One region of the Allobosea sp. TBD101 genome, then DNA from elsewhere that is predicted to be linked to it. Evidence: predicted binding sites of a transcription regulator. Region 1 holds the regulator's gene; the other holds the start of a gene.
What was found. Region 1 encodes HrcA, which represses chaperone genes, less so after heat shock. Its sites were predicted from a motif close to GTTAGCACTCNCNNNNNGNGAGTGCTAAC; they were not measured.
Positions count from the first base shown of each region.

Region 2: groES (co-chaperone GroES) is a predicted target of HrcA. The motif match lies at 14,354-14,382, and genes of this name have one in related genera.

Region 1 is NZ_CM187543.1:84,354-100,204, reverse strand. Features, by position in the region: gene ugpB (sn-glycerol-3-phosphate ABC transporter substrate-binding protein UgpB) at 101-1,426, shown strand; gene ugpA (sn-glycerol-3-phosphate ABC transporter permease UgpA) at 1,503-2,384, shown strand; gene AC6RIC_RS00460 (creatininase family protein) at 2,384-3,133, shown strand; gene ugpE (sn-glycerol-3-phosphate ABC transporter permease UgpE) at 3,133-3,981, shown strand; gene AC6RIC_RS00450 (sn-glycerol-3-phosphate import ATP-binding protein UgpC) at 3,989-5,068, shown strand; gene hemW (radical SAM family heme chaperone HemW) at 5,200-6,399, opposite strand; gene rdgB (RdgB/HAM1 family non-canonical purine NTP pyrophosphatase) at 6,396-7,043, opposite strand; gene rph (ribonuclease PH) at 7,178-7,894, opposite strand; gene hrcA (heat-inducible transcriptional repressor HrcA) at 8,038-9,123, shown strand; gene AC6RIC_RS00425 (DUF3297 family protein) at 9,212-9,460, shown strand; gene AC6RIC_RS00420 (GNAT family N-acetyltransferase) at 9,607-10,143, opposite strand; gene AC6RIC_RS00415 (helix-turn-helix domain-containing protein) at 10,140-10,739, opposite strand; gene lepA (translation elongation factor 4) at 10,998-12,803, shown strand; gene AC6RIC_RS00405 (GIY-YIG nuclease family protein) at 12,972-13,307, opposite strand; gene AC6RIC_RS00400 (TetR/AcrR family transcriptional regulator) at 13,394-14,050, opposite strand; gene AC6RIC_RS00395 (SDR family NAD(P)-dependent oxidoreductase) at 14,213-14,959, shown strand; gene AC6RIC_RS00390 (acyl-CoA dehydrogenase family protein) at 14,968-15,851, shown strand, end outside.
Region 2 is NZ_CM187543.1:4,003,751-4,019,601, forward strand. Features, by position in the region: gene AC6RIC_RS19480 (ABC transporter permease) at 1-606, opposite strand, end outside; gene AC6RIC_RS19485 (ABC transporter substrate-binding protein) at 741-2,336, opposite strand; gene AC6RIC_RS19490 (amidase) at 2,553-3,965, opposite strand; gene AC6RIC_RS19495 (M20 family metallo-hydrolase) at 3,977-5,206, opposite strand; gene AC6RIC_RS19500 (MATE family efflux transporter) at 5,351-6,757, shown strand; gene AC6RIC_RS19505 (L,D-transpeptidase) at 6,952-7,713, shown strand; gene AC6RIC_RS19510 (DUF2076 domain-containing protein) at 7,868-8,665, shown strand; gene AC6RIC_RS19515 (L,D-transpeptidase) at 8,760-9,578, opposite strand; gene AC6RIC_RS19520 (lipopolysaccharide biosynthesis protein) at 9,750-11,180, opposite strand; gene AC6RIC_RS19525 (GNAT family N-acetyltransferase) at 11,404-11,892, shown strand; gene AC6RIC_RS19530 (DMT family transporter) at 11,889-12,731, shown strand; gene AC6RIC_RS19535 (DUF1801 domain-containing protein) at 12,718-13,146, opposite strand; gene AC6RIC_RS19540 (PaaI family thioesterase) at 13,209-13,691, opposite strand; gene AC6RIC_RS19545 (MarR family winged helix-turn-helix transcriptional regulator) at 13,761-14,216, opposite strand; gene groES (co-chaperone GroES) at 14,446-14,733, shown strand; gene groL (chaperonin GroEL) at 14,788-15,851, shown strand, end outside.

The sequences.
Region 1 (15,851 bases):
GTCATCGATTTGTCATTGAAATGTCGCCTGCGCTTCATGCTAGCTTGCGCACCAACGACAAGAACCGCGGCGGCGCCCGCCTGCGGAAGGGAGACATTCCATGAGCATCAAATCGCGCATCCTGATGTCGGTCGCTGCCTTCGCGCTGGCCGGTGCCGCGCCGGCCCTGGCGCAGACCGAGATCCAGTGGTGGCACGCGCTGACCGGCGCCAACAACGACGTCGTCGTCAAGCTCTCCGAGGACTTCAACGCCTCGCAGAAGGACTACAAGGTCGTTCCCGTTTACAAGGGTTCCTATCCCGACACGCTGAACGCCGGCATCGCCGCCTTCCGCGCCGGCCAGGCCCCGCACATCCTGCAGGTCTTCGAGGTCGGCACCGGCACGATGATGTCGGCCAAGGGCGCGATCAAGCCGGTCCACGAGGTCATGAAGGAAGCCGGCGAGAAGTTCGACCCGACCGCCTATCTGCCCGCCATCACCGGCTATTACTCGACGGCCAAGGGCGACATGCTCTCGATGCCGTTCAACTCCTCGTCGATGGTGATGTGGTACAACAAGGACGCCTTCAAGAAGGCGGGCCTCGACCCCGAGAAGCCGCCGAAGACCTGGCCCGACACCTTCGCGGCCGCCAAGAAGCTGAAGGCCGCCGGCTACGACAAGTGCGGCGTCTCGAACGCCTGGGCGACCTGGGCCAATATCGAGCAGTTCGGCGCCTGGCATAACGTGGCGCTCTCGACCAAGGTCAACGGCATGGCCGGCTTCGACGCCGTGCTGAACTTCAACAAGAGCCCGGCTTTCCTCAAGCACTGGACCAATCTGGTCGAGCTGCAGAAGGACAAGACCTATGACTATTCCGGTCGCACCAACAATGGCGAAGGCCGCTTCACCTCGGGCGAATGCCCGATCTTCCTGACCTCCTCGGGCTTCTTCGGCAATGTCAGGGCGAACGCCAAGTTCGACTGGGGCAATGCCGCGATGCCGTATTATCCCGACGTGCAGGGCGCTCCGCAGAACTCGATCATCGGCGGCGCTTCGCTCTGGGTGATGGGTGGCAAGAAGGCCGACGAGTACAAGGGCGTCGCGAAGTTCTTCACCTTCCTCTCGAATGTCGATCGCCAGGTGAAGCTGCATACCGAGTCGGGCTACCTGCCGATCACCAAGGCGGCCTACGAGAAGGTCAAGGCGTCCGGCTTCTACAAGGACAAGCCCTATCTCGAGACCCCGATCCTCGAGCTGACCAACAAGGCTCCGACCGACAACTCGAAGGGCCTGCGCTACGGCAGCCTGGTCCAGATCCGCGACATCTGGTCGGAGGAGCTGGAGGCGGCGCTGAACGGCCAGAAGTCGCCGCAGGCGGCACTGGATGCGGCGGCCGAGCGCGGCAACCAGATGCTGCGCCAGTTCGAGCGCACCGCGGCCCGCTAAACGCTTAGCTCTTGAAAACCCAAGGCCATCCCGGACACTCTCCATCCGGGATGGCCGTCTCGTTCCAGGGAAGCCGATGCAGAAGAATGCATACTTCAAGGGGCTGACGATCCCCTTCCTGCTGCTTCTGCCGCAGCTCGCCATCACCGTCGTGTTCTTCTACTGGCCGGCGACCCAGGCGGTCTGGCAGAGCTTCCTGCTCGAGGATGCCTTCGGCACATCGACGGAATTCGTCTGGTTCGAAAACTACCAGATGCTCTTCGCCGATCCCGGCTACCTCAAGGCCTTCATCAACACGGCTGTCTTCTCGACCTTCGTCTGCGTGTTTTCGCTCTCGATCGCGCTGCTTTTCGCCGTGATGGCGGACCGCCAGATCCGGGGCGCCGAGGTCTACAAGACGCTGCTGATCTGGCCTTATGCGGTGGCGCCCGCGATCGCCGGCGTGCTCTGGATCTTCATGTTCGATCCCTCGCTCGGCATGCTCGCCCGCGGCCTGCAATCGCTTGGCGTCCCGTGGAATCCGCGGCTCAACGGCAACCACGCCATGCTGCTGGTCATCCTGGCCGCGACCTGGAAGCAGATCAGCTATAATTTCCTGTTCTTCCTCGCCGGCCTGCAATCGATTCCGAAAAGCGTGATCGAGGCGGCGGTGATCGACGGCGCCCGGCCGATGCGCCGGTTCTGGACCATCGTCTTCCCGCTGCTCTCGCCGACGACCTTTTTCCTGCTCGTCGTCAACATCGTCTACGTCTTCTTCGACACCTTCGGCATCATCGACACGGTGACCGGAGGCGGCCCCTCGGGCGCGACCGAGACGCTGGTCTACAAGGTCTTCTCGGACGGCAAGGGCGGCTCCAATCTCGGCGGCTCGGCGGCCCAGTCGGTGCTGCTGCTGATCATGGTGATCGGGCTGACGGCGGTGCAGTTCCGCTTCATCGAGCGCAAGGTCAGCTACTGATGTCCTCCGTGCTCTGGATGGACCTCACTGCCGAGGAGTTGCGCGCCAAGGCGGCGACCGACACGATCGTCGTCCTGCCGGTGGCTTCGATCGAGCAGCATGGTCCGCATCTGCCTGTCGGCGTCGACACGATCCTGTGCAGCGGCGTCTGCAAGGCGGCGGCCGAGCGCGCCGGCGATGTCGACGTCGTCGTCGCGCCGACGCTCTGGTGCGGCATGGCCGAGCATCACATGGCCTTCGGCGGCACCTTCACCTTCGACATCCCGACCTATCGCGCGGTGTTGCTCGCCTTCCTCAGGAGCATCGAGCGCCACGGCTTCCACCGCGTGCTGATCGTCAATGGCCATGGCGGCAACATCGCCGCGCTCACCGCCTTCCTGCCCGACTTCGCCCGCGAGACACGGCTGCATGTCGAGGCGACGACCTATTTCATGCTGGCGCAGGACGCGTTCCCGCCCTTGCTTGAAGACCAGAAGGGCGTCCAGCATGCCTGCGAGGTCGAGACCTCGATGATGATGGTGCTGGCGCCGGGCTCGGTGCGCGAGCCGCGCCTGGCCGAGGCCTTCGGCGCCCGCGACGGCCTGCCGGGGCGGCCGACCGTCTCGCGCCACCGCTCCTTCCGGGAGATGACCGAGACCGGTGTGATCGGCGATGCCCGCCGTGCCACGCCCGAGAAGGGGCAGGCCTGCCTCGATGCCTGTGCGGACGCGCTGGCCGGATTGCTGCGCGAAATGGGGAGGGCCGCCTGATGGTCGAAGACCGCCGCCTGGGCGACGCGATCGCCTATGTCATCCTGACGATCGGCGTGCTGATCGTCGCCTTCCCGGTCTGGCTGACCTTCGTCGCCTCGACCTGGGACGCCGCGACCGTGATCAACGGCCAGATGCCGCTCTATCCCGGCCCGTATTTCCTGGAGAACTACAAGCGCATCCTCTTCGTCGGCACCTCGAGCACGACGCGCGAGCCGGTGATCGGGATGATGGTGAACTCCTTCATCATGGCGATCACGATCGCGCTCGGAAAGATCTTCATCTCCGTGCTCTCGGCCTATGCGGTGGTCTATTACCGCTTCCCGTTCCGCATGGCGGCGTTCTGGATCATCTTCATCACGCTGATGCTCCCGGTCGAGGTTCGCATCTTCCCGACCTTCAAGATCGTCTCCGACCTGAACATGCTCGACACCTATCAGGGCCTCGCCATCCCGCTGATCGCCTCGGCGACGGGCACGCTGCTGTTCCGGCAGTTCTTCATGACGATCCCCGACGAATTGCTCGAAGCCTCGAAGATCGACGGTGCCGGCCCCTTCAGGTTCTTCAAGGACACGCTGCTCCCGCTCTCGATGACGACGATCGCCGCGCTCTTCGTCATCCAGTTTATCTATGGCTGGAACCAGTATCTCTGGCCGCTTCTGGTGACGACGAAGGATTCGATGCAGACCATCGTCATCGCCATCAAGAAGATGATCGTCACCGCCGACGCCCTGACGGAATGGCAGCTCGCCATGGCCACCGCCATGCTGGCGATGCTGCCGCCCGTCTTCGTCGTCATCGCCATGCAGAGGCTCTTCGTGAAGGGCCTGGTCGAAACCGAGAAGTAATCCGCGAATGGCCCAGGTCACTCTCAGCAACGTCAAGAAGGTCTATGCCGGCGGCGTCGAAGCCGTGAAAGGCGTCTCCTTCGACATCCCCGATGGCGGCTTCTGCGTCCTCGTCGGCCCCTCCGGCTGCGGCAAGTCCACGCTCCTGCGCATGGTCGCCGGGCTGGAGACGATCTCGTCCGGCGAGGTCGCGATCGGCGAGCGCGTCGTCAACCAGGTCGAGCCGGCCGACCGGGATATCGCCATGGTGTTCCAGAACTATGCGCTCTACCCGCATATGAACATCTACGACAACATGGCCTACGGACTGCGCAACCGCGGCACGCCGAAGGACGAGATCGACAAGCGCGTCAAGGAAGCCGCCCGCATCCTCGCGATCGAGCCCTTCCTGGAGCGCCGGCCGCGCCAGCTTTCCGGCGGCCAACGCCAGCGCGTCGCGATGGGCCGCGCCATCGTGCGCAAGCCGCAGGTCTTCCTCTTCGACGAGCCGCTCTCGAACCTCGACGCCAAGCTGCGTGTCCAGATGCGCGTCGAGATCAAGAAGCTGCAGCGCGCCCTCGGCGTCACCTCGATCTACGTCACCCACGATCAGGTCGAGGCGATGACGCTCTCCGACAAGCTTGTCGTGATGAATGCAGGCCAGGTCGAGCAGATCGGCCTGCCGGCCGAGGTCTATCGCAAGCCGGCGAGCAAGTTCGTCGCCACCTTCATCGGCTCGCCGCCGATGAACATCCTGCCCGGCCTCGTCGACGGCTCCGGCATCGTCGCGCTCGGCGACACCATCATCGAGGTTCGTGACCTCCGCGAGGACCTGGCGGCGCAGGCGCCGGTCGAGGTCGGCCTGCGCCCCGAGGATGTCGAGATCGCCTCGGAAGGGCAGGCGGGCTCGCTGCCCTTCGATGTCGAGTTCATCGAGGAACTGGGCGCGACCCAGCTCTTCCATGGCAAGCTCTCGGGCCACCCCTTCGTGATGCAGGCGGCGACCGGGGAGGTCGCGGCGCAGGAAGGCCGGCTCTGGATCACTGTCGATCCCGACAAGGTCCATGTCTTCGACCCGAAGACGGGCGCGCGGCTGGGGAAGGGCTGAGGGGCGCATTTCGCGCTCTTCGTCATGGTCGGGCTCGTCCCGACCATCCACGTCTTCATTCGTGTCATGCGGTGTTCAAGACGTGGATGCTCGCCACAAGGGCGAGCATGAAGCTGTAAGCTCGGCCTAGCTCAAGCCGCCAGATCAGCCACCAGCGCGTCGAGTAGCAGCGCGCCGTCGGGCGTCGCCGCGAGCCGCCCGCCCGCACGCTCCATCAGCAGCTTCTGCTCGATCAGGCTGGCAACGCGCTTGGCGTTGAGCGCACGTCCGGCCAGCGCCTTGAACACCTTGGGATCGATGCCCTCGACGAGGCGAAGCCCCATCAGCAGGTACTCGTCGCCCTGGGCTTCCGCGCTGAGGCGCTCGTCCTCGACCAGCGCATGGCCCTCGGCCTCGACGCGTTCGAGCCAGACTTCCGGCCGCTTCTCCGTCGAATGCGCCATGCGGCCTTCGCTCGTCACCAGCCGGCCGTGGGCGCCGGGGCCGATTCCGGCGTACTCGCCATAGTGCCAATAGACGAGGTTGTGCCGGCACTCTGCCCCCGGCCGGGCATGGTTCGATATCTCGTAGACCGGCAGGCCGTGCTTGGCCGTGATCTCCTGCGTCGTCTCGTAGAGCGCAGCGCCCGCATCATGGTCGGGAATGGCGAGCTTGCCGGAACGGAACAGCCGTTCGAAGGCGGTGCCGGGCTCGATCGTCAGCTGGTAGAGCGAGAGATGTTCGGCCGCATGGCTGATCGCCAGCTCCAGCTCGGCGCGCCACAGGGCGGGCGTCTGCAAGGGCGAGCGGGCATAGATCAGGTCGAAGGAGTAGCGCTCGAAATACTGGCGCGCGATCGCGACGGCGGCGAGCGCCTCCTCGGCCGAATGCATCCGGCCGAGCGCCTTGAGATCGGCATCGTTCAGCGCCTGCACCCCGAGCGAGACGCGGTTGACGCCGGCCGCCCGGAAATCGCGGAAGCGCCCGGCCTCGACGCTGGTCGGATTGGCCTCCAGCGAGACCTCGCAATTGGGGTCGACAGCCCAATGCTCGCCGATGGCGTCGAGGATCGCGCCGACCGTGCGGCCCTCCATCAGCGAGGGCGTGCCGCCACCGAAGAAGATCGAGGACACCGTGCGGCCCGGCACCAGCGCGGCCCGGTGCGCGATCTCGCGGCGGAAGGCGGCGATATAGCGCTGCTGGTCCGGCGGCTGCAGCCGGACATGGGAGTTGAAGTCGCAATAGGGGCATTTGGCCAGGCAGAACGGCCAATGCACATAGACGGCGAAGCCCGCATCCGCGGTCGGATGCAGGATGGAAGGCCGCGCTGCGAGGGCGGCCGGGGCGCTCACGCCGGTTTCCTCAGGCAGGCGGCTGCCAGCTCATGGAAGGCGCGCGCGCGATGCGACAGGCCGGGCGAGCCATCGGCCGGAATGCCGTGCTTCTCCTCGGCCGTCATTTCGCCGAAGGTCTTCTCGTGGCCCTCCGGCAGGAAGACCGGATCGTAGCCGAAGCCGCCGAGGCCCCGCGCCTGCTCGGTCACCGTGCCGAAGACGCGGCCCTCGAACAATTCCTGATGGCCGTCCGGCCAGGCGATCACCAGGGCCGAGACGAAATGCGCCTTGCGTTTCTCCGGCGTGATCGCGCCGCGCTTGGCGAGTTCCATCTGCACCCGCCCGATTGCCGGGGCGAAATCCTTGCCCGGTCCCGCCCAGTTGGCAGAGAACAGTCCGGGCGCGCCGTCGAGCGCGTCGATGCAGATGCCCGAGTCGTCGGAGAGCGCCGGCAGTCCGCTGGCGCTCGCGGCGGCAACCGCCTTGATCGCCGCGTTCTCCGAGAACATGGTGCCGTCCTCGACCGGCTCGGGCAGGCCGAGCTCCCCGGCCGAGACGAGCTCGATGCCATAGGGCGCCAGCAATTCGCGCATCTCGCGCAACTTGCCCTGGTTATGGGTCGCGATCACGACCTTGCCGGTGAGGAGGCGGTGCTCCGACATCTCTTCTTATCCTCTGGAACCACGCCGTCATCCCGGGCTTGACCCGGGATCCATCGAAGAGCGTCCCACTCTACAATGGATCTCGGATCTCCGCTTCGCTGCGTCCGGGATGACGCCGTGTTCTATGACGATGACTACGCCACCGCCGCCTTCTGCAGTGTGACGAGCTGGGAGACGCCGCCCTTGGCGAGCTTCAGCAGCGACAAAAGCTCCTCCTCGGAGAAGGGCGCGCCTTCGGCGGTGCCCTGCACCTCGACGATGCCGCCGGAGCCGGTGATGACGAAGTTCGCGTCTGTCTGCGCGCCGGAATCCTCGACATAGTCGAGATCGATCACCGGGTTGCCGGCGACGATGCCGCAGGAGATCGCGGCGACATGGTCCTTGAGCGGGTTCGTGCCCTTGAGCAGGCCGCGCCCTTCCATCCATTTCAGCGCATCGTGCAGCGCGACCCAGGCGCCGGTGATCGAGGCGGTGCGGGTGCCGCCATCGGCCTGGAGCACGTCGCAATCGACGACGATCTGGCGCTCGCCGATCGCGGTCAGGTCGACCACGGCGCGCAGGGAACGGCCGATCAGGCGCTGGATTTCCTGCGTGCGGCCGGAGGGCTTGCCGGAGGTGACCTCGCGGCGCGTGCGCTCATGCGTGGCGCGCGGCAGCATCGAATACTCGGCGGTGACCCAGCCCTTGCCGGTGCCGCGCAGCCACGGCGGCCCCTTTTCTTCGACGGTCGCGGCGCAGAGCACCTTGGTCTCGCCGAACGTCACCATGCAGGAACCCTCGGCATAGCGCACCACGCCGCGTTCGAGCGTGACCTTGCGCATCTCGTCGGCGGCGCGTTTGGAGGGTCGCATGAAATATTCCTGTCTTGCGGGGAAGTGGCGGCTTGTAGGCGTTTGCGCCGCACGCGGCAAGGTACGGAGCAGTTCTGCCCCTTGATCCCTGCGCCTTGCATGACGACAATAGGACGAGAACGACGGTTCGCCTGAAAAGGTTCATGAGCGCCCATACGCCCCGCCCCGAGACGATGAGCAGCCTGGTCGAGACCGACCAGCGCTCGCGCGAGATTTTTCGCCAGATCGTCGACGGCTATCTGACGACGGGGGAGCCCGTCGGCTCGCGCAATATCGCGCGCCTGCTGCCGAGGGCGCTGTCGCCCGCGACGGTGCGCAACGTCATGACCGACCTCGAAATGGCCGGCCTGATCTATGCGCCGCACACTTCCGCCGGGCGCTTGCCCACGGAGAGGGGCCTGCGCTTCTTTGTCGACGCGATGATGGAGGTCGGCAACCTCACGACCGAGGAGCGCTCGCGCATCGAGGCGCAGATCAGGGTCGCTGCCAGCAACCGCAATCTCGACCAGACCCTGACCGAAGCCTCGGCCCTGCTCTCCGGCCTGTCGCGCGGCGCCGGCGTCGTCGTCACCACCAAGGCCGATGTCCGGCTGAAGCATATCGAGTTCGTCCGGCTCGACCCTGCTCGCGCGCTGGTCGTGCTCGTCTCCGAGGACGGCACGGTCGAGAACCGCCTGCTGGCTTTGCCGCCCGGCCTCCCGGCCTCGGCACTGAGCGAGGCCGCGAATTTCCTCAACGCCCGTATCCTCGGCAAGACGCTGGCCGAACTGCGCGGCGAGATCGGCGGGCAGCGCGAACTGATGGAGCGCGAGCTCGACGTGCTGACGGCCCGCCTCGTCGAAAGCGGCATCGCGACCCAGGCCGGCCCCGGCAGCGACCGCCATCTCATCGTGCGCGGCCAGGCCAACCTGCTCGACGATCTCCGGGCGCAGGAGGACCTCGAGCGCATCCGCATGCTCTTCGGCGATCTGGAGACGCAGACCGACGTCATCGACCTCTTGACCCGGGCCGAGGATGGCGACGGTGTGCGCATCTTCATCGGCTCGGAGAACAAGCTGTTCTCGATGTCGGGGTCATCGATGGTCGCCGCGCCTTTCCGCGACGCCGAGCAGCGCATCGTCGGCGTCGTCGGCATTATCGGCCCGACGCGCCTGAACTATGCTCGCATCGTCCCGATGGTCGACTACACCGCCAAGGTCGTCGGCCGCCTGCTCGACGGCAGCCGCTAGGCCAGCCTCGAGGCCCTGAGTTGGCTTTGCGGGCGGAAGCGGCTATCGAGCGGGCAAATCATTCCTTTCCGCAATTCAGGTGCGAGCCATGTCCGAGCAGCTTCCCGACCGTCTTTCCGTCAATCCCGAGAGCCCCTTCTACAATGAAGAGGTGCTGGCCCGTGACATCGGCATCCGCTTCAAGGGCGTCGAGAAGACCAATGTCGAGGAATATTGCGTCTCCGAAGGCTGGGTGAAGGTCGCCGCCGGCACCGCCAAGGACCGCTTCGGCCGTCCGATGACGATCACGCTCAAAGGCCCGGTCGAGCCTTATGTCCGCGGCAACGCCGAGGGCTGAGCCTTCTTGTCATTCCGGGGCTTCGCGTAGCGAAGGACCCGGAAACCACGACTGGGCGAGCCGCTAGTCGTGGGATGTCAAATGCCTCACCCAGTCGTGGGTTCCGGGTTCACGCCTGCGGCGTGCCCCGGAATGACAACGGTGGCTCAAGCCAGGCTCTTGTAGAAAAACGTCGAGCCGCAATCGGCGCCATCCGGCATCAGCGCATAGCGCGGGATGGTGCCGGCCTCGGTCCAGCCCAATCGGTTGTAGAGTCGCCGCGCCGCGCCGTGCTCGTCCGTGTCGAGTACCAAGAGGTCGCGGCCTTTTTCCCGCGCGATCGCCTCGGCGCGCTGCATCAGCGCCTCGCCGATGCCTTGTCGGCGCGCACGCGAATGCACCAGCACCTTGGCGATCTCGGCGCGGTGCGGCTGGTTCGGCTTGCCGATCAGGTGGAGCTGGGCGGTGCCGACGAGGCCGTCGCCGTTTCGCGCAGCCAGCAGGATGATCTGCCCGCTCGCGACGCCTGCCGCGACATCGCGCCAGAAGCGCTCGTAATCGGCGGCCATATTCCAGTTCATGAAGCCGACCGAGGCGCCGTTGGCGACGCTGTCGCGCAGGATTTCCGCCAGCGCCGGGATGGCCCCCTCGGTAGCCTTGGCGTCGAGCGTTTCGATGGAAGCGGCGAGGCTGGTCGCGTTCATGCGATATGTCCCGGAAAGGCGCCGCTTCTCGCAGCGAGGATGACGGCGTAGCGGACGGGCGCGTCGCCCGGATTGCGGTAGATGATCGGGCCGCGCAGATGCATCTGCAGGCAGTCGCCCTCGGCGAGCTCGTGGCGGATGCCTTCGACGGTGAGGTCGAGCCGGCCGCGCAGCACCCAGATCTGCTGGTCGAGCGCGGCGGCGCCCGTCGCATTGTCGAGCCTCACCTCGGCTCCGGCCGGAAGCTCCACCTCGACGATCTCGAAGCCCGACCCCGTTCCACGCGGCGAAACGTTGCGGCGCAGATAACCGCTCGTCGGATCGCGCCAGACCGGCTGGGCGTCGTGGCGCGCCAGCGGCCCGCTTCCTGCATTCTCCTCCAGCAAGGCCGAGAGCGAGAGACCGAGCCCGGAGCCGAGCCGGACCAGCAGCGCCGCAGTCGGGCTCGATTCGCCGCGCTCGACGCGGGAGATCATCGCTCGGCTGACACCGCTGCGCTCGGCAAGCACGTCGAGCGTCAGGCCATGGCGCTGGCGGGCAGCCTTGAGGCGCTGCCCGAGCATGCGGTCGATCTCGGTATCGTGGTCGAACTCCATGGCTGAGAATAATTCTTAGATATTGGAATTTGCAAGTTGCATTTGGAGATTTCGAAACTCTCCGCCGTCATCCCGGACAAGCCGTGAAGCGGCGCCGATCCGGGATCCATGCCGGAACCTTCGTTGGATACGCTCAGGCATGGATCCCGGGTCTTCGCTGCGCTTCGCCCGGGATGACCGCAGAGTTTATGGTCACCGGGCGAGCTTCGAAACGCGCAACCGCTTGGCGCGACGCGGCATCACTGCTATGGCGCGCGCATGAGCACCCGTTCCATCGACAATATCCGCAACTTCTCGATCGTTGCCCATATCGACCACGGCAAGTCGACGCTGGCTGATCGCCTGATCCAGCAGACCGGCACTGTCGCGGCCCGCGACATGAGCGAGCAGATCCTCGACTCGATGGATATCGAGAAGGAGCGCGGCATCACCATCAAGGCGCAGACGGTGCGGCTGGACTACAAGGCCCAGGATGGCAAGGACTATGTCCTGAACCTGATGGACACCCCCGGCCATGTCGACTTCGCCTATGAGGTCTCGCGCTCGCTCGCGGCTTGCGAGGGTTCGCTGCTGGTGGTCGACGCCTCGCAGGGCGTCGAGGCGCAGACGCTCGCCAACGTCTATCAGGCGCTCGACGCCAACCACGAGATTGTAACGGTCCTCAACAAGATCGATCTGCCGGCCGCCGAGCCGGAGCGCATCAAGCAGCAGATCGAGGATGTGATCGGCCTCGATGCCTCCGAGGCGGTGCCGATCTCGGCCAAGACAGGTCTCAATATCGAGGGCGTGCTCGAGGCGATCGTCCAGAAGCTGCCGGCGCCGAAGGGCGATCCCGATGCGCCGCTCAAGTGCCTGCTGGTCGACTCATGGTACGACGCCTATCTCGGCGTCGTCGTGCTGGTGCGCGTCATCGACGGCGTGCTGAAGAAGGGCATGACGATCCGGATGATGCGGGCCAACGCCTCCTATGGTGTCGATCGCGTCGGCGTGTTCAAGCCCAAGATGACCGAGGTCAAGCAGCTCGGCCCCGGCGAGGTCGGTTTCTTCACCGCCTCGATCAAGGAGGTCGCGGATACCGCCGTCGGCGACACCATCACCGACGAGAAGAAGCCGATCGCGGAACCGCTGCCGGGCTTCAAGCCGGTGCAGCCGGTGGTGTTCTGCGGCATCTTCCCGGTCGACGCCGCCGATTTCGAGGTGCTGCGCGCCGCGATGAGCCGGCTGCGGCTGAACGATGCCTCGTTCTCCTACGAGATGGAGACCTCGGCCGCGCTCGGCTTCGGCTTCCGCTGCGGCTTCCTCGGCTTGCTGCATCTGGAGATCATCCAGGAGCGGCTGGAGCGCGAGTTCAACCTCAACCTGATCTCGACCGCGCCGTCCGTGGTCTACCGTCTCAAGCTGCGCGACGGCACCACGCTGGAACTGCACAACCCGGCCGACATGCCGGACGTGATGAAGATCGAATTCATCGAGGAGCCCTGGATCAAGGCGACGATCTTCACGCCCGACGAATATCTCGGTTCCGTGCTGAAGCTTTGCCAGGACCGCCGCGGCATCCAGACCGATCTGTCCTATGTCGGCTCGCGCGCCAAGGTCGTCTACGACCTGCCGCTGAACGAGGTGGTGTTCGACTTCTACGACCGGCTGAAGTCGATCTCGAAGGGCTATGCCTCCTTCGACTACGCGATCACCGATTATCGCGAGGGCGACCTCGTGCGCATGTCGATCCTGGTCAATGCCGAGCCGGTCGATGCGCTCTCGATGCTGGTCCACCGCTCGCGTGCCGACGCCCGCGGCCGCGCCATGTGCGAGAAGCTCAAGGAGCTGATCCCGCCGCACATGTTCCAGATCCCGGTCCAGGCCGCGATCGGCGGCAAGATCATCGCCCGCGAGACCATCCGCGCGCTGCGCAAGGACGTCACCGCCAAGTGCTATGGCGGCGACGCCACGCGTAAGCGCAAGCTTCTGGAGAAGCAGAAGGAAGGCAAGAAGAAGATGCGGCAGTTCGGCAAGGTCGAAATCCCGCAGGAAGCCTTCATCGCCGCCCTCAAGATGGACGATTGAGCCGGCACGGCCTGTACTTCGTTCTTTCAGGAAACACGCCGTCATCCCGGACAAGCAGCGAAGCTGCGCCGATCCGGGATCCATGCCTAAACCGTTCCGGAATGGATCCCGGGTCTTCGCTTCGCTACGCCCGGGATGACCAGCGTGGGTGGGGCAAGCTGCGATCGATCAGAGCGCCTCGGCTCCGAGCTTCGCCTGCCAATGGGCGAGGCGCTCCTTCAGCACGCGATCCAGCACATAGGCGATATCCTCGTCCTCCAGCCTTTCCAGTGCCTCGAAGCGGAAGGCCTCGGGGCCATGCGCGTTCCACGCCGCCTGCATGGAGCGTTGGCGGTGGCTGCCATGGCGGAGCGTGAAGCGCAGCCGGTTCTCGATCGTGGAAAGATCGGGCGCGCGGCCGACCCATGTCAGCCCGGCCGCCTCGCAATGGAAGGCGAAGATGCCCGCCACCGTCTTCCGTTCCTTGTAGGCGGCCGTCGCCGCCCTCCTGTCAGCCATCTGCATCGGTGCAACCCATCCTTCCGTGATGGGTGTTCTAATAGTACCCGGATTTTAATAAGGCAATATTTTATCCGGGTAATTTAATCCGGTCAGCTGGACGGCCGCGCCCGCACCGCCGCCATGATGAAATCGGTGGTCGCAGCGATATAGGTCTCGATCGATGTGCCGCGCTTCCGGTACTTGGCGCGCTTCACATACCATTCCTGCAGCAGCGGCTTGATCAGCGCGGCGACGAGATCGATATCCGCGATCGAGAAGACGCCGTCGGCCGTGCCGCGCCGCAGGACCTCGGCGATCATCGTCTCGGTCGCGGCCTCGCTGTCGATGGCCTGCCGGCGCTCAGCTGCAGGAAACGACTTCGCCTCCATGAAGGCGAAGACGAACCAGGGCTGCATGACCTCGGTCAGGCGGATATGGCTCTCGATCACCCAGGCGAGATGGCGCCGCGGATCGCCGGCGATAGCGGCAGGCGGCGTCCCGAGCGCTTCCTGCGCCGCGTGCGCGACCTCGCCGAGGATCATCGCCAGCAGCGTCGTCTTGTTGGGGAAATAGGCATAGAGCCCGCCCATGCTGAGGCCGGAGGCCTCTGCGAGATCGCGCAGGCTGGTGGCGTGAAAGCCCTGCCGGTTCGAGAGTTTGAGCGTGGCCTCGACGATGCGCGCGAGATTGGCGACGGCGACATGCGGCTTGCGCACGCGGATGGTGTCGCGATGCCGTTCGAAGATGCGCTGGCAGAGCGCCTCCATCGAGAAAGCGCTGGCGTCGTCCTTTTGATCCGCCGGCTGCACCCTGTCCGCGCCTCTGCCTGAGCCAAGCTTCCGCTGTCGAAGCAAGCCTATTGCAAGCGTGGGTGGATCGCCATAAAAATAGCGAGCGATCGCTCGATTTTTGGTGGAGGAATCGCCGCGATGTTCGAGGATCTTTCAGGCCGGACGGCTTTGGTGACGGGGGCGTCCGGCGGGCTGGGGCTGCATTTCGCCAGGCTGCTCGCGCGACACGGCGCCGATGTGACGCTGGCCGCGCGAAGGCAGTCTGCGCTGGATCAGGCGGGCGCCGAGATCGCCGCGGCGGGCGGCAGCGCGAAACATCTGGTTCTGGACGTGGCCGATGCCGCCTCGATCGCGGATGCGCTCGACGGTCGGCATTTCGACATCCTCGTCAACAATGCCGGGGTCAGCGGTGCCGGGCCGGCGGCCGATCTCTCGGAAGCAGCTTGGGATGCGGTGCTCGACACCAATCTGAAGGGCGTCTTCCTGGTCGCCCAGGCAGTGGCACGCGGCATGCGCGAAGCCGGCCGAGGCGGCACCATCGTCAATATCGCCTCGATCCTCGGCCATCGGGTTGCCGGTGGCGTCAGCGCCTATGCGGCCTCGAAGGCGGGCGTGATCCAATTGACCAAGGCGCTGGCGCTCGAATGGGCGCGCGATCGTATCCGCGTCAACGCGCTCTGCCCCGGCTATATCGAGACCGACATCAACCGCGATTTCTTCGCGACCGAAGCTGGCCTGAACCTGATCAAGCGCATCCCGCAGCGAAGGCTGGGCCAGCCGGAGGAGCTCGATGGCGCGCTATTGCTGCTCGCCTCCGCCGCCGGCAGCTACATTACTGGCTCTACCATCGAAGTCGATGGCGGCCATCTCGTTTCGTCCTTGTGAGCCTCGCCATGGATTTCGAAATCTCCCCCCGCATTGAGGATTACCGCGCGCGGATCGCCGCCTTTGTAGAGCGGGAGATCCTGCCGCTTGAAGCCGATCGGTCCTCCTACGACGCCCATGGCAATATCGCGCTGCCCTTGCTCGACACGATGCGGGCCAAGGCGCGTGCCGCGGGCCTCTGGTGCGTGCAGCTCAAGCCGGAAACCGGCGGTGCGGGCCTCGGCAAGATGGGCATGGCCGTCGCTTACGAGGAGATGAATCGCTCGATCTTCGGTCCCGTCGTGTTCAATTCGGCGGCACCCGACGACGGCAACATGATGGTGCTGGAGGCGCTCGGCACGCCCGAGCAGAAGGAGCGCTGGCTGAAGCCGATCGTCGAAGGCAGGGTGCGCTCCGCCTTCGCCATGACCGAGCCGCATCCGGGTGGCGGCTCCGACCCCTCGATGATCCAGACCAGGGCCGAGCGGCGCGGCGACAAGCACATCGTCAGCGGCCGGAAATGGTTCATCACCGGAGCGGAGGAGGCGAAGCACTTCATTCTGATCGCCCGCACCTCGGACGATCCGCGCAACGGCCTCACTGCCTTCCTCTTTCATGCCGATCAGCCGGGCTGGCGCATCCTGCGCCGCATCGAGATCATGGGGCCGGAGGAGCATGGCGGCCATTGCGAGCTGGAGTTCGACGGGCTCGAAATCCCCGCCGACAACGTGCTGGCCGGCGAGGGCAAGGGCATGAAGGTGACGCAGGTTCGCCTCGGCCCGGCCCGCCTCACCCATTGCATGCGCTGGCTCGGCCTCTCCAAGCGCTGCATCGAGATCGCGCAGGCCTATGCCGCCGAGCGTTACGGCTTCGGCCAGCGCCTCGCCGATCGCGAGAGCATCCAGCTCAAGCT
Region 2 (15,851 bases), 1.6 Mb from region 1:
CGCGCGGGTGATGCGCGCGATCAGCGCGATGTAGACGAGACCGAGCGTGACGGCCGGCAGGATCAGGTTCCTGAGCCAGGGCCAGAAGCCCTGCGAGAACGGCGTGTAGCCCTGCACCGGCAGCCAGTCGAGCTTGAGCGCGAAGAAATAGGCGAGCAGGTAGCCGACGACGAAGACCGGCACCGAGAAGCCGAGCACGGCGAAGCCCATCGCCGCCTTGTCGACCCAGCTTCCGGCCTTCCAGGCCGCGACCACGCCCATCGGCACCGCGACCACGACGGCGAAGATCAGCGTCAACACCATCAGGGAGAGCGTCGGCTCGATGCGCTGCGCGATGAGCTGCGTCACCGGGAGGTTGGTGAAGATCGAGGTGCCGAGATCGCCCTGGATCACGCGGAAGGACCATTCGGCGAAACGGACCAGATAGGGTCGGTCCAGGCCGAGGCTGGCGCGGATGCGCTCGACATCGGCCGGCGACGCCTGGTCACCGGCGATGATGGCGGCGGGATCGCCGGGCGCGACATAGAGCAACGAAAAGACGAACAGCGCCACGAAGGCCATCACGGGGATGGTCGTGACGATGCGCCTGACGACGAAAGCAAGCATAGGGCAGTCGGACCTCGTTCACGGCGAATCCAGGAGCCGCGGCCCGGACTTCTTCCAGGTCGCGACGAAGCGAGGCAGCAGAGCCGAGCGGACTCCGCAAAGGCGGAGCGGCCTTGCCGCTCCGCGCGAGGCGATCAGCCCTTCTTGACGTCCCAGAAGAACGGCAGCGGCCCGCTGACCACGCCGGTGACGTTCTTCCGCCAGGCCTGGTAGCTGAGGTAGAAGCCGGTCGGCGCGAAGACGACGTTCTCGACCGCCGCCTTGTTGAGCCGAGCCAGTGCCGCCTTCTCCTCGGCGAGGTCTTTGGCGTTGAACCAGTTGGTCACCTCGGTCTCGACCGAAGGCACGTCCGGCCAGCCGAACCAGGCCTTGTCGCCATTGGCGCGAATCGCTGTGTAGGCGGCGGGATTGGTGCAGTCGGCGCCGGCGTGCCAGGTGTGGAACATGCTCCAGCCGCCCTGGCCCGGAGGCGTCTTCTGGGCGCGGCGGGAACCGACCGTGCCCCAGTCGGTGGCGACGAAGTCGACGTTCATGCCGATGCTCTTGAGCAGCGAGGCGGTGACGTCGCCCATCGACTTGGTCGCGGCCATGTCCTGCGCGACGACGCAGACCACCGGCTCGCCCTTGTAGCCGGCCTCGGCGAGGAGCTTCTTGGCTTCGGCGACATTGCGCTTCTTCAGGATGTCGCCGCCTTCCTCGGTGTAGAGCGGCGTGCCCGGGGTGAAGAAGCCCGGCAGCGGCTTCCAGAGCTTGTCGTCATCGCCGACGACGGCGCGCATGTAGTCTTCCTGGTTCAGCGCCGTCAGCACGGCCTGACGCACCTTCACGTTGTTGAAGGGCGGGAACAGGTGGTTCATGCGGAAGGCGCCGACATTGCCCAGGGGATCGCCGATATCGACATTGATGTCCTTGTGGCCCTTCAGCACCGGCACGAGATCGGCGAGCGGAGTCTCCCACCAGTCGACCTCGCCGTTCTGGAGGGCGGCAGCGGCGGTCGCCGGATCGGGCATGATGACCCATTCGATCCGGTCGACGAGGATGTTCTTGCCGCCGGCGAGCCAGTCCGCCTTTTCGGAGCGGGGCTTGTAGTCGGCGAATTTCTCGAACACCGCCTTGGCGCCCGGCACCCAGTCGCTGCGCATGAACTTCATCGGCCCGGAGCCGATATATTCGGTGATCTGCGTGAACGGGTCGGTCTTGGCGATGCGCTCGGGCATCACGAAGGAACAGGGCGCGTTGTTCTTGGCCAGCGCCAGCAGCATCTTCGGGAAGGGCTGCTTCAGCGACCATTTCCAGGTTAGCTCATCGACGGGCGCGAGCTCTACCTGTATGGCCCGGAGCATCAGGCCCATCGGATCGCGCGCCGACCAGCGCACGAGGCTGGCGACCACGTCCTTGGAGGTGACCGGCGTGCCGTCATGGAACTTGAGGCCGGAGCGCAGCTTGAAGGTCCAGTTCAGGCCGTCGGAGGAAACCTCCTCGCTCTCGACCATCTGGCGCTGCGGCTGGAACTTGGAATCGATGCCGTAGAGCGTGTCCCAGACCAGCGCCGCGGCGTTGCGGACGACGTATTGCGTTCCCCAGATCGGGTCGAAATTGGCGAGATTGGCCTGCGGTACGAAGCGTAGCGTCTTGGTTGGACTTTGCGCGAGGGCCGGCATCGCCAGCCCGCCGGTCGCGGCAGCCATGCCGGCGCCCGTCGCGGATTTCAGAAACGTCCTGCGATCCATCATGCTCTCCCCTGAAGCGGCGCCTCTGAACGGGCTGCCTTGGCGCGAGTTTGGGCAGAAAAACTCCGCCTGACAACACGCCTCAGCACCCGATCAGGGCTGTCCAACCGCCTGCACGGTTCGTGCCAGACGGAACTTCTGGGGGGGAGAACCCGGTGTTTCGGCTCCGGACGGGCTTTTTCGGCCCGTTCCGGGAAAAGCGAAAAATATTCGCGCCTAAATCGGTTTGACCGGCTCATCGACCCGCGCGAAGGGCCGCGCCTGTTCGAAGGCCGCCGCCGCCCGCAGCACGAGCGCATCCTTGCCGAAGGCCCCGACGATCTGGAGGCCCGCGGGCAGCCCTGCTTTCGTCAGGCCGCAAGGCACCGAGACCGCCGGCTGCTCAGTGATGTTGAAGGGATAGGTGAAGGGGGTCCAGCGCGTCCAGTCGTCGCCATAAGCGCCATGTTCGGGCGTATCGCGCCCGACCGCGAAGGCCGGCAGCGGCAGGGTCGGCGTCAGCAGCAGGTCGTAGCGCTGGTGGAACTGCGCCATCTTGTAGGCCAACGCGTTGCGCCGGTTCAGGAGCGCGTCGACATAGGCCGAGGCCGGGATGCGCTCGCCCTGCTCCGCCACCGCGACGAGGCCCGGGTCCATCTGCTTGCGGCCGGCCGTATCGATGCTCTTCAAGGCCAGCGCCGCGCCGGAGGACCAGAGCGTCATCAGAATCTCGATGGGATCATCGAAGCCGGGATCGACCTCCTCCACCGTCGCGCCGAGTTCGGCGAAGGCCTGGGCGGCGGCGGCCGTCAGGGCGGCGATCTCGGGATCGACGGTCACGTCCTGGCCGAGACGCGGCGACCAGGCGACGCGCAGGCCCCGCATGCTGCCCTTGAGCCCGTCGACATAATCCGGCGGGCGGTCCGTCAGCGCAGTCATGTCGCGCGCATCGGGCTGCCCGATCACCTTCATCGCGAGCGCGGTATCCGTGACGGTACGGGTCAGCGGCCCGAGATGGGCGAGGAAACCCATGACCGAGATCGGCCAGGCCGGCACGCGGCCATAGCTCGGCTTCAGGCCGACGACGCCGGTGAAGGCGGCGGGGATACGGATCGAGCCTGCCCCGTCCGTACCCATATGGAGACAGCCGAGATTGAGCGCGGCGCAGACCGCGGCGCCGGAGGAGGAGCCGCCCGGCCCCGTGCCAGTGTTCCAGGGATTGCGGGTTATACCGGTCAGCGGGGAATCGCCGACGCCCTTCCAGCCATATTCCGGCATGGTGGTCTTGCCGAGGAAGACCGTTCCGGCCTCGCGCAGCCTTGCCGTGATCGGCGAATCCTCGGCGAAGGGCGCATCCGAGGCGATGGCCGAGCCGCGCTGCATCGACCAGCCCGCGACGCCGAGATTGTCCTTGATCGTCACCGGCACGCCGTCGAGCGGGCCGATCGCCTCGCCGTTCAGCCAGCGTGCCTGCGAGGCCTCGGCCATGGCGAGCGTCAACGCCTCGTCACGGACCGCGAAGGCGTTGACCGCGGGCTCGAAGCGCTCGATGCGGGCGAGCGTATCCTTCGCGACCTCGACGGGAGACAGCTGCTTGCTGGCGTAGAGCGGGCCGAGTTCGGCGGCGGAAAGCGAGGCGATCGACGACATACGGGGACCTCTCAGGCGTTGGCGACGCGCCAGGCGGTGGTGAGTAGGATGTTGGCGCCGGCGACCATGTCGTCATCGGTGCTGAACTCGGCCGGATTGTGCGAGAGACCACCGATCGAGGGGATGAACACCATCGCCGTCGGGCAGAGCCGCGCCATCATCTGCGCGTCGTGGCCCGCGCCGGAGATCATGCGGCGGACGGCCAAGCCGAACTCGCCGGCGCTGCGCTCGACCTCGGCAATGATCTCCTCGGCGAAGGGCGTCGCGGGGAAGCGGGCGAGGTCGCGGAAGGAGATCTCGATGCCGTCGCGCTCGGCGAGTTCGGCGCAGAAGGCTCGCACCGCCGCCTCTGCCTGAGCCAGCGGCGCATCGAGCGGGTTGCGCAGGTCGAGCGTCATCACCACCGTCTCGGGCACGACGTTGACGTTGCCGGGCTGGACGCGGATGACGCCGCTATTGGCGAGCTGGTTGGGGATGGTCTTGGTCAGTTCGTTGGCGAAGATATTGATGCGCGCGGCGGCAAGGCCGGGGTCCTTGCGATAGGCCATCGGCGTCGTGCCGGCGTGGCTCGGGCGGCCCTTCAGAGTCAGTTCCAGCCAGCAGATGCCCTGGATGCCGGTGACCGCGCCGAGCCCGCCGCCTTCGTTCTCAAGGATCGGCCCCTGCTCGATATGCATCTCGATATAAGCGTGCGCCGGCAGGAAGCCCGGCTTCTCCGCGCCCTCATAACCGATGCGCTTCAGTTCGGCGCCGAGCCCGATGCCGTCGGAATCGACCTCCCTGTGCGCCGCCTCGACACTCATGCCACCGGCCCAGACATAGGAGCCGAGCATGTCGGGGTGGAAGCGCGCGCCCTCCTCGTTGGTGAAGGCGATCACCGCCATGTCTCGCTTCGGCGTCAGGCCGGCATCGCGCAAAGCCGCGAGAACCTCGACGCCCGCGACGACGCCGAGCGCACCGTCGAAGCGCCCGCCGGTGCCGACCGTGTCGATATGCGAGCCCATGATGACGGCCGGGCCGTCCTCAAGCCCCTTGAGAATGCCGACGATATTGCCGATGGCGTCGACGCGGGTATCGAGGCCGAGCGCCTTCATCTGGGCGACGAGCCAGTCGCGCCCCTGCCTGTCCTCGTCGGTCAGGGCGAGGCGCCGGCAGCCGCCTTCCGGCGTGGCGCCGATCTTCGAGAGTTCTGCCAGCCGTGAGGTCAGCCTCGCGCCGTCGATCCTCAGATTGGTGCTCATCGCCTCAGGCCCTCCATCGTCTGCGAGGCAAGATGCAGACCGCGGCGGCGCTTGTCGACCCGCGTCCAGCGCATCGGCTCCGGACGGTGGAGCGCGTGGCAACGGCTATTTCGATACTCCGATCGGCGGTAGAAGCGGCGCCCCATGTCCGAGATCGCCGAATCCCGTCCGCATCACTCCTGGCTCACCGAGGCGCGCGCCATGCTGGCCCTGAGCTGGCCGATGGTGCTGACCAATGTCGCGCAGACGGCGATGACGGCGACCGACGTCATCATGATGGGCCATCTCGGCCCGGACGCGCTGGCGGCCGGCGCGCTCGGCACCAATCTCTACAATGCCGTCCTGATCTTCGGCATCGGCGTGATGGGCGCGGTCTCGCCGATGATCGCGATCGAGCTCGGCCGCAACAAGCATGCGGTGCGTGACCTGCGTCGCACGGTCCGGCAGGGCTTCTGGGCCGCCGCCACCATGGTCGGGCCGATGTGGCTCTTCCTCTGGCAGGCCGAGTTCATCCTGAGGGCGATGGGGCAGGACCCCGTCCTGTCCAAGGCCGCCGCGTCCTATGTCCACACGCTGCAATGGGGGCTGCTGCCCTTCTTCCTCTATCTGTGCCTGCGTGGCTTCGTCGCCGCGCTCCTGCGGCCGCGCTGGGCCTTCATCGTCGTGCTGTTCGCGCTGGTGTTCAATGCCTTCGCCAACTGGTGCCTGATGTTTGGGCGGCTCGGCTTCCCGGCGCTCGGCCTGCCCGGCTCGGGACTGGCGACGGCCCTGTCATCGGCGCTGATGTTCGCGGGGCTTGCGCTCGTCGTCTCGCTCGACAGGCGCTTCCGGCGCTATCATCTGCTCGGCCGCTTCTGGGTGCCCGACTGGCCGCGCTACCGCGCCTTCTGGCGCCTCGGCCTACCGATCGGCCTGACGCTCGCCTTTGAGGTCGTCATCTTCAACGGCGCCGCCTTCCTGATGGGGCTGATCGGCGCATCCTCGCTGGCTGCCCATGCCATCGCGATCCAGATCGCCTCGCTGACTTTCATGGTGCCCCTCGGCATCGGCCAGGCGGGTACCGTCCGCGTCGGTCGCGCTTTCGGCGCCGGCGACAAGGAGGGCATCCGCAGAGCCGGCACGATGGCCCTGATCCTCGCGCTGAGCTTCATGACATTTACGGCCCTGCTGATGGCGGTCGTACCGGAATGGCTGGTCGCGCCCTTCCTCGACCGCTCCAAGCCCGGCGCGGAAGCGGTCGCAGAGCTGGCGATGCTCTTCCTGTTCTACGCCGCCGTGTTCCAGATCGTCGATGGCGCGCAGGTCATCGGCTCCTCGATCCTGCGCGGACTCGGCGATACGCGCCTGCCGATGATCCTCGCCGGCATCGGTTACTGGGGCATCGGCCTGCCGCTTTCGGCCGCACTGGGTTTCCTGACGCCACTCGCCGGCCGCGGCATCTGGATCGGGCTGGCGATCGGGCTGACCGTGGTCTCGGTGATGATGCTCTGGCGCTGGTGGGCCCGCGAAAGGCTGGGCCTGCTCAAGTGGGGACTACACGAAGCAACCTGAGCCGCGAGCAGGTTCGCCCGAGCCGCTCACCCGCCTGTTGCCGAACGGCAACAGCGTTGCACGGACACAATTTGGCCATCTCCTGTTCACCCCAAGGCCATCTCGGCCACCTTGAACGGGGGTCATCAACGGCGCATGGAACCACCGCGCCGTTCCGCCGTTCATTCATGCCTATAACGCCGAGTTGTCCGTCGATGTCCCCCGTCCGTCCGTCCGCCTCTCTCCTCGCCCGGCCGACCCGCCGCGTCTTCGCGGCTCTCAGCCCGCTCTTCCTGGCGGCCTGCGTCAGCCAGCGCCAGCAGCCCGTCCAGACCGCTGCGTATCAGGGGCCGCATATCAGCGCCGAATATCTGGCGATGTATGGCGAGCGGCCGGATGAGAAGCACCCGCTGCCCGCGACGGATCTCTCCGAGGTCGAGCCGCAGTTCCTGCGCCGCATCGTCTCCTACCAGACCCGCGAGCAGCCCGGCACGATCGTCATCGACACCGACGCCCGCTATCTGTACCTCGTGATGGAAGGCGGTCGCGCCGTCCGTTACGGCATCGGCGTCGGCAAGCAGGGCATGTCCTGGCGTGGCCGCGCCACGGTCGCCCGCAAGGCGCAGTGGCCGCGCTGGACCCCGACCCCGGCGATGATCGCCCGCGAGCCGGAGCGGAACCGCCCTTGGGCCGGCGGCATGGCCGGCGGCATCGAGAACCCGCTCGGCGCCCGCGCGCTCTATCTTTACCAGGGCGGCCGCGACACGCTCTATCGCATCCATGGCACCTCCGAGCCGTGGTCGATCGGCAAGTCGGTCTCGTCCGGCTGCATCCGCCTGTTCAACCAGGACATCATCGACCTCTACAACCGCGTCCCGAGCGGCACGACCGTCGTGGTGCTGAACCGCGGCACGCTGCAGGCGCCGACCGAGGTCGACGAGATGCCGCCGCCGGACGACGATTTCGGCAGCATCTGACGCCGACCTGATATTTATCATCGCATCGGCCCGAAAGGTGGAACACACCTTTCGGGCCGATGCGTTTCCCCGGGGCGCCGCCTTGATACCGTCACAGGCCGATCCCACCTCTTGAGCGCGGCGCAACCGCGCCGCGCAACGAGAGGAGATGACGATGACGCCGCAAGAACGCGACGTGATCGCCGGGATTTTCGACCGCCTTCGGCAGGCGGCCAACCAGCCCCGCGACCCCGAGGCTGAGAATTTCATCGCGGAACGCCTGCGCGAGCAGCCCTATGCCCCCTATGCCATGGCCCAGGCGGTCTATGTGCAGGAGCAGGCGCTCGCCAACCTGAACCAGCAGGTTGAGAGCCTGCAGGCGCAATTGCGCGCGGCACAGACGCGCGCCAGCGAGGCAGCCCAGCCGCAGGCTGGCGGGTTCCTGTCCGGCATCTTCGGCGGCGGATCGGTACCGCGCACCGGCTCGGTTCCACCCGTGCCGCCGCGCGCCGACGCTTCCGCACCGTCCGGTGCCTGGAACACCCAGCCGCAGTCGCAAGGCGCTCCCGGTCAGGCCATGCCGATGCAGGCACAGGGCCAGCCGGGCCCGTGGAGCAACCAGCCTCAGCAGCCATCGCGTGGCGGCGGCTTCATGGCGAGCGCACTGACCACGGCAGCCGGCGTCGCGGGCGGCATGATGCTCGGCAACGTGCTGACCAACGCCTTCGGCGGAGGCAGCAAACCCGCAGCCCAGACCGCGAGCGACACCGGCGCGAGCTCCGGCTCGACACCGGCTGCGCCGCAGCAGGCGGCGGACCAGAGCGCCAGCGCCCAGCCCGCGGCCGACCAGACCGCACAGGATCGCGGCTACGGCCAGGGCTATGACGGCGAGGCCAATTACCAGAACGCGAGCCATGACGACGCCGATCCCGGCTTCGACGATGGCGGCGGGGACGACGACAGCTGGGTCTGAGGACGCCCCCTCGCCCTTGACTGGCTGAGACATGAAAACGGCGGCCCGCGATGCGAGGCCGCCGTTTTTCATTCGCCGCGGATGAGGCTTGGCCTCAGATCACCAGCACCTTCGCACCGACGCGAACGCGCTCGTAGAGATCGGTGACGTCGTCATTGGTCATGCGGATGCAGCCCGAGGACACCGCCTGCCCGATCGTGTTCGGCTCATTGGTGCCGTGGATGCGGTAGAGCGTCGATCCCAGATACATGGCGCGCGCGCCCATCGGGTTGTCGGGGCCTCCGCTCATGAAGCGCGGCAGATCGGGCCGGCGCTTCAGCATCTCGGCCGGCGGCGTCCAGCTCGGCCATTCCGCCTTGCGGGTGATCGTCTTCATGCCAGCCCAGGAGAAGCCGGGCCGGCCGACGCCGATGCCGTAGCGCATCGCCCGGCCACCCGGCTGCACCAGGAAGAGGAAGCGCTGCGGCGTGTCGATGATGATCGTGCCCGGCTTGTGCGGGCCGTCATAGGCGACTTCCTGCTTGCGGAAGCGCGGATCGACGATGTGCTGGATGCCCTGCTGCGGCTCGACAGGCTCGCCGAGCGCGGCCATGCGGCGGCCGGCGCGCGGCTGGCGCGCCGCCTCGAACGGGTCGGTCTCGTAGCCGCCTTGCGGCTGCATGCGCTGGCCATAGGCATAGCCGCCGGGGCGGTTATAGACCGCGCCGCCACGGCCTGCCGGCGTCGGATCGCGACCGGTCATCAGCATCTCGATGAAACCACCGCCATAATTGCCGCGCCCGCCGCCGGACGCCATCGGGTCGTTCGGCGCGGCATAGCCGTAATTCTGGCGATAGCCCTGCGCGAGGGCCGGCCCGGCCAGGGCCAGGGCTCCGGCCGCGGCGAGGAGCGGAAGGAATATCTTGCGACGCATGACTCAGGCACTCTCGACATCGACTGCCGGAAAGCCTGCGGCGCGCCCTCAAAGGAATGGTGAATCGTTGACTCTCAGGCGCTGAAATCGGCCTTAAACCGCATAATTCGCGGAATTAACCTTAGCGAGCGGTCAAGCGACAGGGTGAAGGAAACCTTGTCGGCTCCAGCCTCACCGGCGCACGGAGCGCCGGGCGAGCCAGCGCAGCTTCAGGCCGGTACGCCAGCGGCCGACATCGCAGGCCAGGATCACCGCCGCATACACCAACCCGCCGAGCCCGATCTGGAGCGACAGCTCCAGCGCCGCCGGAAGCGTGCCGCGCAGCGGCCAGATCGCGAGCCCCATCACGGCACCGGCGACGAGGATGCAAGCGATTTCGCGCAGCGGCGGCAAGGCCGGAAGCGCGCGCAACGCCACCACCGCCGTGACCAGCAGCGCCGTCAGATAGGCCGCGCTCTGCGCGACCGCGACCGTCGCCGGCTCAAGTGCGCCCGGCAGCGCGAAGATGATGGCGAGATCGACGATGAGCCCCGCCAGGGCGGCGAGCGCGGCGATGAGCGTGCGTTTCGCCAGCAGAAAGACCGGCGCGAGCGCAGCCTGGAACAGTGCAATAGCGGCGAAACCCGGCAGGAGCAGTGCCATATGCCCTGCGAAATGGCCGCGGAAACCTTGCGGGACGAAGAGACGTTCAAAGGATGGCAGGATCAGCCAGAAGCCGAGTGCCACCGGCAGCACGCAGGCGACCACGACGACCATGTTGCGGGCGATGCGCTTCTGCGCCGCGACGCGTCCGCGCGTCTCGTCGAGGCGGATGACTTCGCGCAGCAGCACGATCTCCAGCATCGAGGCCAGCACGGGGAAGAGCCGCAGGCCGATATCCGAGGCCAGCGAGAAATAGCCAGCCTCGGCAAAGCCGTGGCTCTCGGCGAGAATCGCGCGGTTGAGGAGCGGGATCGTCGCATAGACCGCATTGCCCGCGACCAGCGGCAGGGCGTAGCGCGCGAAATTGCGCATCAAATCGCTCCGCAGCGCGCCCGATACCGGTCTCGCATCGGCCAGCCGGCCGCGATTGGCGAGAACAGCAGCAACCGCGCTGAGCACGCCGCCGAGCAGGACAATGGCCGGATCACGGGTCCACCAGGCGCCGCCGACCATCAAGATCAGAGCCGCAACGCTCCGGACGAGGACGAGCCGGGCATAGGCCGCATCGAGGAAGCGGGCGCGGGCGATGGCCGCGTGATAGTCGAACCAGCCGGCAGCGATGCCGCCCGCGACCGAGACCATCAGCAGCGCCGCCGGCAACCTGGCATCGACGCCTGCGAGCATCGCGGCGGCGAGAAGCGCGCAAAGCGACAGGCTGACGCCGGCAAAGAGCAGGTCGAGCGTCGCCCGGATGCCGGGATCACTCTCGCGACTCTGGAGCGAATAGAAGCGGACGACCGAGAGCTTCAGCCAGTCGAGCAGCGCCGTGTTGACGAGCACGACAGTGGCGGCGCCGATGGCGTAGAGCCCGAAGGCCTCCGGGCCGAGGAACAGGGCGACGAGCAGCCCGAGGACGAAGTTCAGCCCGGCATTGACGATGAAGGGCAGAAGAACGGTCATCGTGCCTTCGCCAATCCGTCCGATCCACATGAGGCCAGGATGGAAGCGCCCGACTCAAGCCAAGCGCGCGCCTTCCGGGATCGGGGTAGCCGGACACGGCGGGTTTTCCAAGGGGGCGGTCGCGGCACCCGGTCCTCCGTCGCCCGTGCCCTGCCGCCACGGCATTACCCGATGCCGTTTCCGCATCTGTACGACGGCAGAATTTGACCCTAAGGCAAGTACCATGACCCCGCCTATCCGGCTTGCCCGCGACGACGATTCCGGCCCCCTCTCCGCCCTCATTGCGGCGAGTTTCGCCGAGTATCCGGGCTGCGTCTTCGTCGAGGACGAGTTGCCCGAATTGCGCCGGCCGGCTTCCTATTTCGCAGCCAAGGGCGGCGTGCTCTGGATCGTGGATGGGCCGGACGGGCGTATCGCCGGCTCGCTTGGTGTCACCCCGGTGCCCGAGCAGAACGCCGTCGAGCTCGCCAAGGTCTATGTCGACCCCGCCTTCCGCGGCGCTGGACTGGCGCAGGCACTGTTCGCCAAGGCGCTGGACTTCGCGGAACAGGGCGGCTTCGGCGAGATGGTGCTGTGGTCGGATACCCGTTTCGCGCGTGGCCATCGCTTCTACGAGAAGCTCGGCTTCGCGCGCTGGCCGGGCGAGCGCTATCTGGGCGATGTCTCGGAAAGCTGGGAGTATCATTTCCGCAAGTCGCTTCGCGGCTCATGACCCTCTCCGTAGCCCTCCGGGCCGCACTCGGCATCGCCCTGCTCACCGCCATGGACGGGGTGATCAAGGGCCAGATGCAGCAGCACCCCTTCATCGTGGCGCTGTTCATGCGCTTCCTGATGGGCGGCATCTGCGCGCTCATCGTGCTCGCCATCGCCCGGCCGCCGCGACCAACGCAGGCCAGCCTCGTCGGCAATCTCGCGCGGGTCCCGCTGGTCGTGGTCACCGCCGGCAGCTTCTTCTATTCGGTCTCGGTGCTGCCGCTGGCGGAGGCCTTGACCCTCTCCTTCCTCGCACCGGTCTTCGTCGCGCTGCTCGGCGGGCTGCTGCTCAAGGAGAAGATCGACAGGCGCATCCTGCAGGCCCTCGGCTTCGGGATCGCCGGCATGCTGGTGATGGTCTGGCCGCGGCTGCAGGGCCATGTCAGCGGCGCCGGGCTCGGCGTCGCGGCCGCGCTGTTCTCGGCGGTCAGCTATGCCTTCAACCTGATCCTGCTCCGGCGCATCGCGGTCAGGGAGCATCCGACCGTCATCGTCGCCTTCCAGAATGTCGGGCCGGCGGTGTGTCTCGCCATCCCGGCAGCGCTTGCCTTCGTGCCGATGACACTGGCGGATCTCGCGGCCTATCTCTTCGCGGGAGCATTGGGCGTTGCAGGCCACCTCACGCTGACCTCGGCCTATGCGCGCGCCGCTGCCTCGCGCCTGGCCCCGATCGAGTACACGGCGCTGATCTGGGCGAGCCTGCTCGGCTTCTTCGTGTTCGGCGAGGTGCCGCTCTACACGACCTATCTCGGCGCATTGCTGATCGTCGCGGGCGCCATCGCCGTCAGCCGGCGCTGATTTCGCCCTTGAGGTGATAGGTCAGCGCGAGCGCGATGCAGTGGTCGAGGGCCTCGGCCGGGACAGGCTCGCCCAGACGGAAGACCAGTGCCCGCTCGCCGTCCACCTGCAAGAGGTCGGGATAGAGCTGCCGGAAGGTGTCCGCCAAGCTGGTCTGGCAATGAACGAAGAGCGCGTAGGCCTCAGGCTCGTTCCGCAGCGGACCGAGGCGGATCGTCGTGCCGATCCGCGGCCTGACGGGATGATAGGCCGGCTCGTTCCATTTCAGGGTTTCGGCGAGAGCGCCAATTGCGGGCGTCGCGGCTGCAACGCCGAAGATGCGCTGGCGCAGATCGAGCAGCGGACCGCGCAGTGGTGCCGGAAAGGACTGATACCGCGCCTCGACATCCGGGGCATGGAACGGAACGACGGGCATCGGGCAGCTCCTAGGAGACCATTCTCCAATAGCGCGACGGTAGGAGGCAGCCCAGTGGCCGCTCAGCCCTCTGCGCGCTTGCCCGGCAGCACCAGGCAGGTCTCGGTGCCATGCGCGAGCAGCTTGCCGCGCGCATCGACCAGCTTGCCCTCCGTCGTGACCACCGTATTGCCGCGATGGATCAGCTTGCCCTCGCAGCGCACCGGGCCGCTATCCGGCATGACCGGGCGGACATAGTTCAGCTTCATCTCCAGCGTGGTGTAGCCCTCGCCCGGCTTCAGCGTGGCATGGGCGGCGCAGGCCATGGCGGAATCGAGGATCGTCGCCGTCCAGCCGCCATGGATCGTGCCGAGCGGGTTGAAGAAGCGCGGCGATGGCGTCCCGACGAAGACCACTCTGCCCTCATCGGCCTCGACCAGCTCGAAATCCATGGCGTCGGCGAAGGGCGGCGCCGGATTGGTGCCGGCGATGATCCCGCGCAAGAAGCTCAAGCCATCACCCGCGACGAGTTCCTCGCGAGACACCACCCCAACCGCGCGCTTCATGCCGATCTCCATTCGTGTATCTGCACGATAGAGATATGGACGAGCGGTGGTCAACCAGCCTTCGTGACTTCAGCGCTCGCCGCGCGCGGCCCGGCGCAAGGCCTTGAGGCCGTCGCGGGTCTCACGCCAGCGCTCCTCGCCGAAGCCGCCCTCGATCTTGTCCTGCGCCATCCGCCAGTACGGGATCGCGGCCTCGATCGCAGCCCTGCCCTTCTCCGTCACCGCATAGACCGAGGCCCGGCCGCGACACTCCACCGGTTCGACCATGCCCTCGGCCGCGAGAAGCTGGAGGTTGCGCGTCAGCGAGGTTCGCTCCAGCGCGAAGCGTTCAGCCAACTCCGTGACCGATTTCCATTGCCCGGTTGAGAGCGCCGAGAGCAGCACGAACTGCGTGATCTTGAGACCGCTCGGGCGCATCGCCTCGTCATAGGCCCGCGTCACGGCGCGTGCGGTCATGCGGACGTGCAGCGCCACGCAGGAGCGGGCGATGGCGTCGAGGCGCGGGTCGGGCGAGGGCGTCGTCATTCCGCCATGTTAGCGTGTTCAAGCGCTGCTGCCAGCAGGCCTGAAGCGACCTGCGACACCGCATCCGCCGCCGTTCACTTTATCGCCGGGTGCTTCCTTGACTCTCCGTACCCCCGCGCCTATCTCCGCTGGCATCTGTTAGCACTCTCACTTGGTGACTGCTAACAGCCTCCCCCGGGAGCCCTTCAGCGGCCCCCGAAACGAATAAGACCGAGAGGAAGACAGAACCATGAAGTTCCGTCCTTTGCATGACCGCGTCGTGGTCCGCCGCCTCGACAGCGAGGAAAAGACCAAGGGTGGCATCATCATCCCCGAGACCGCCAAGGAAAAGCCCCAGGAGGGCGAGGTCATCGCCGTCGGTTCCGGCGCGCGTGACGAAGCCGGCAAGCTCGTCGCTCTCGACGTCAAGAAGGGCGACCGCGTCCTGTTCGGCAAGTGGTCGGGCACCGAGGTCAAGATCGATGGCCAGGATCTCCTGATCATGAAGGAATCCGACATCATGGGCGTCGTCGGCTGATAGCCGCCTGACCGCTTTCCTACCTTCCCAATTCCAGTCCAAGGAGTAGCTCTCATGGCTGCCAAAGACGTCAAATTCGGCACTGAAGCCCGCGACAAGATGCTGCGCGGCGTGGATGTCCTCGCCAATGCCGTGAAGGTCACGCTGGGTCCGAAGGGCCGCAACGTCGTGATCGAGAAGTCGTTCGGCGCTCCGCGCATCACCAAGGACGGCGTCACCGTCGCCAAGGAGATCGAACTTTCCGACAAGTTCGAGAACATGGGCGCCCAGATGGTCCGCGAAGTCGCTTCGCGCCAGAACGACCATGCCGGCGACGGCACCACCACCGCCACCGTTCTCGCCCAGGCGATCGTTCGTGAAGGCGCCAAGTCGGTTGCGGCCGGCATGAACCCGATGGACCTGAAGCGCGGCATCGATCTGGCCGTCGAGGCCATCGTCGCCGACCTCAAGAAGAACTCGAAGAAGGTCACCTCGAACGCGGAAGTCGCGCAGGTCGGCACCATCTCGGCCAACGGCGACTCGTCGGTCGGCGAGATGATCTCGAAGGCCATGCAGAAGGTCGGCAACGAGGGTGTCATCACCGTCGAGGAAGCCAAGACCGCCGACACCGAGCTCGACGTCGTCGAGGGCATGCAGTTCGACCGCGGCTACCTCTCGCCGTACTTCATCACCAACTCCGAGAAGATGATCGCGGAGCTGGACGACCCCTACATCCTCGTCTTCGAGAAGAAGCTGTCCTCGCTGCAGGCGATGCTGCCGATCCTCGAGGCCGTCGTTCAGACCGGCAAGCCGCTCCTCATCATCGCCGAGGACGTCGAGGGCGAGGCTCTGGCCACGCTCGTCGTCAACAAGCTCCGTGGCGGCCTGAAGGTCGCGGCCGTCAAGGCTCCGGGCTTCGGTGATCGCCGCAAGGCCATGCTCGAGGACATCTCGATCCTGACCGCCGGCCAGATGATCTCGGAAGACCTCGGCATCAAGCTCGAGACCGTGACGCTCAACATGCTCGGCCGCGCCAAGCGCGTGCGCATCGAGAAGGAGAACACCACGATCATCGACGGCGCCGGCAAGAAGAAGGACATCGAGGCTCGCGTCGGCCAGATCAAGGCCCAGATCGAGGA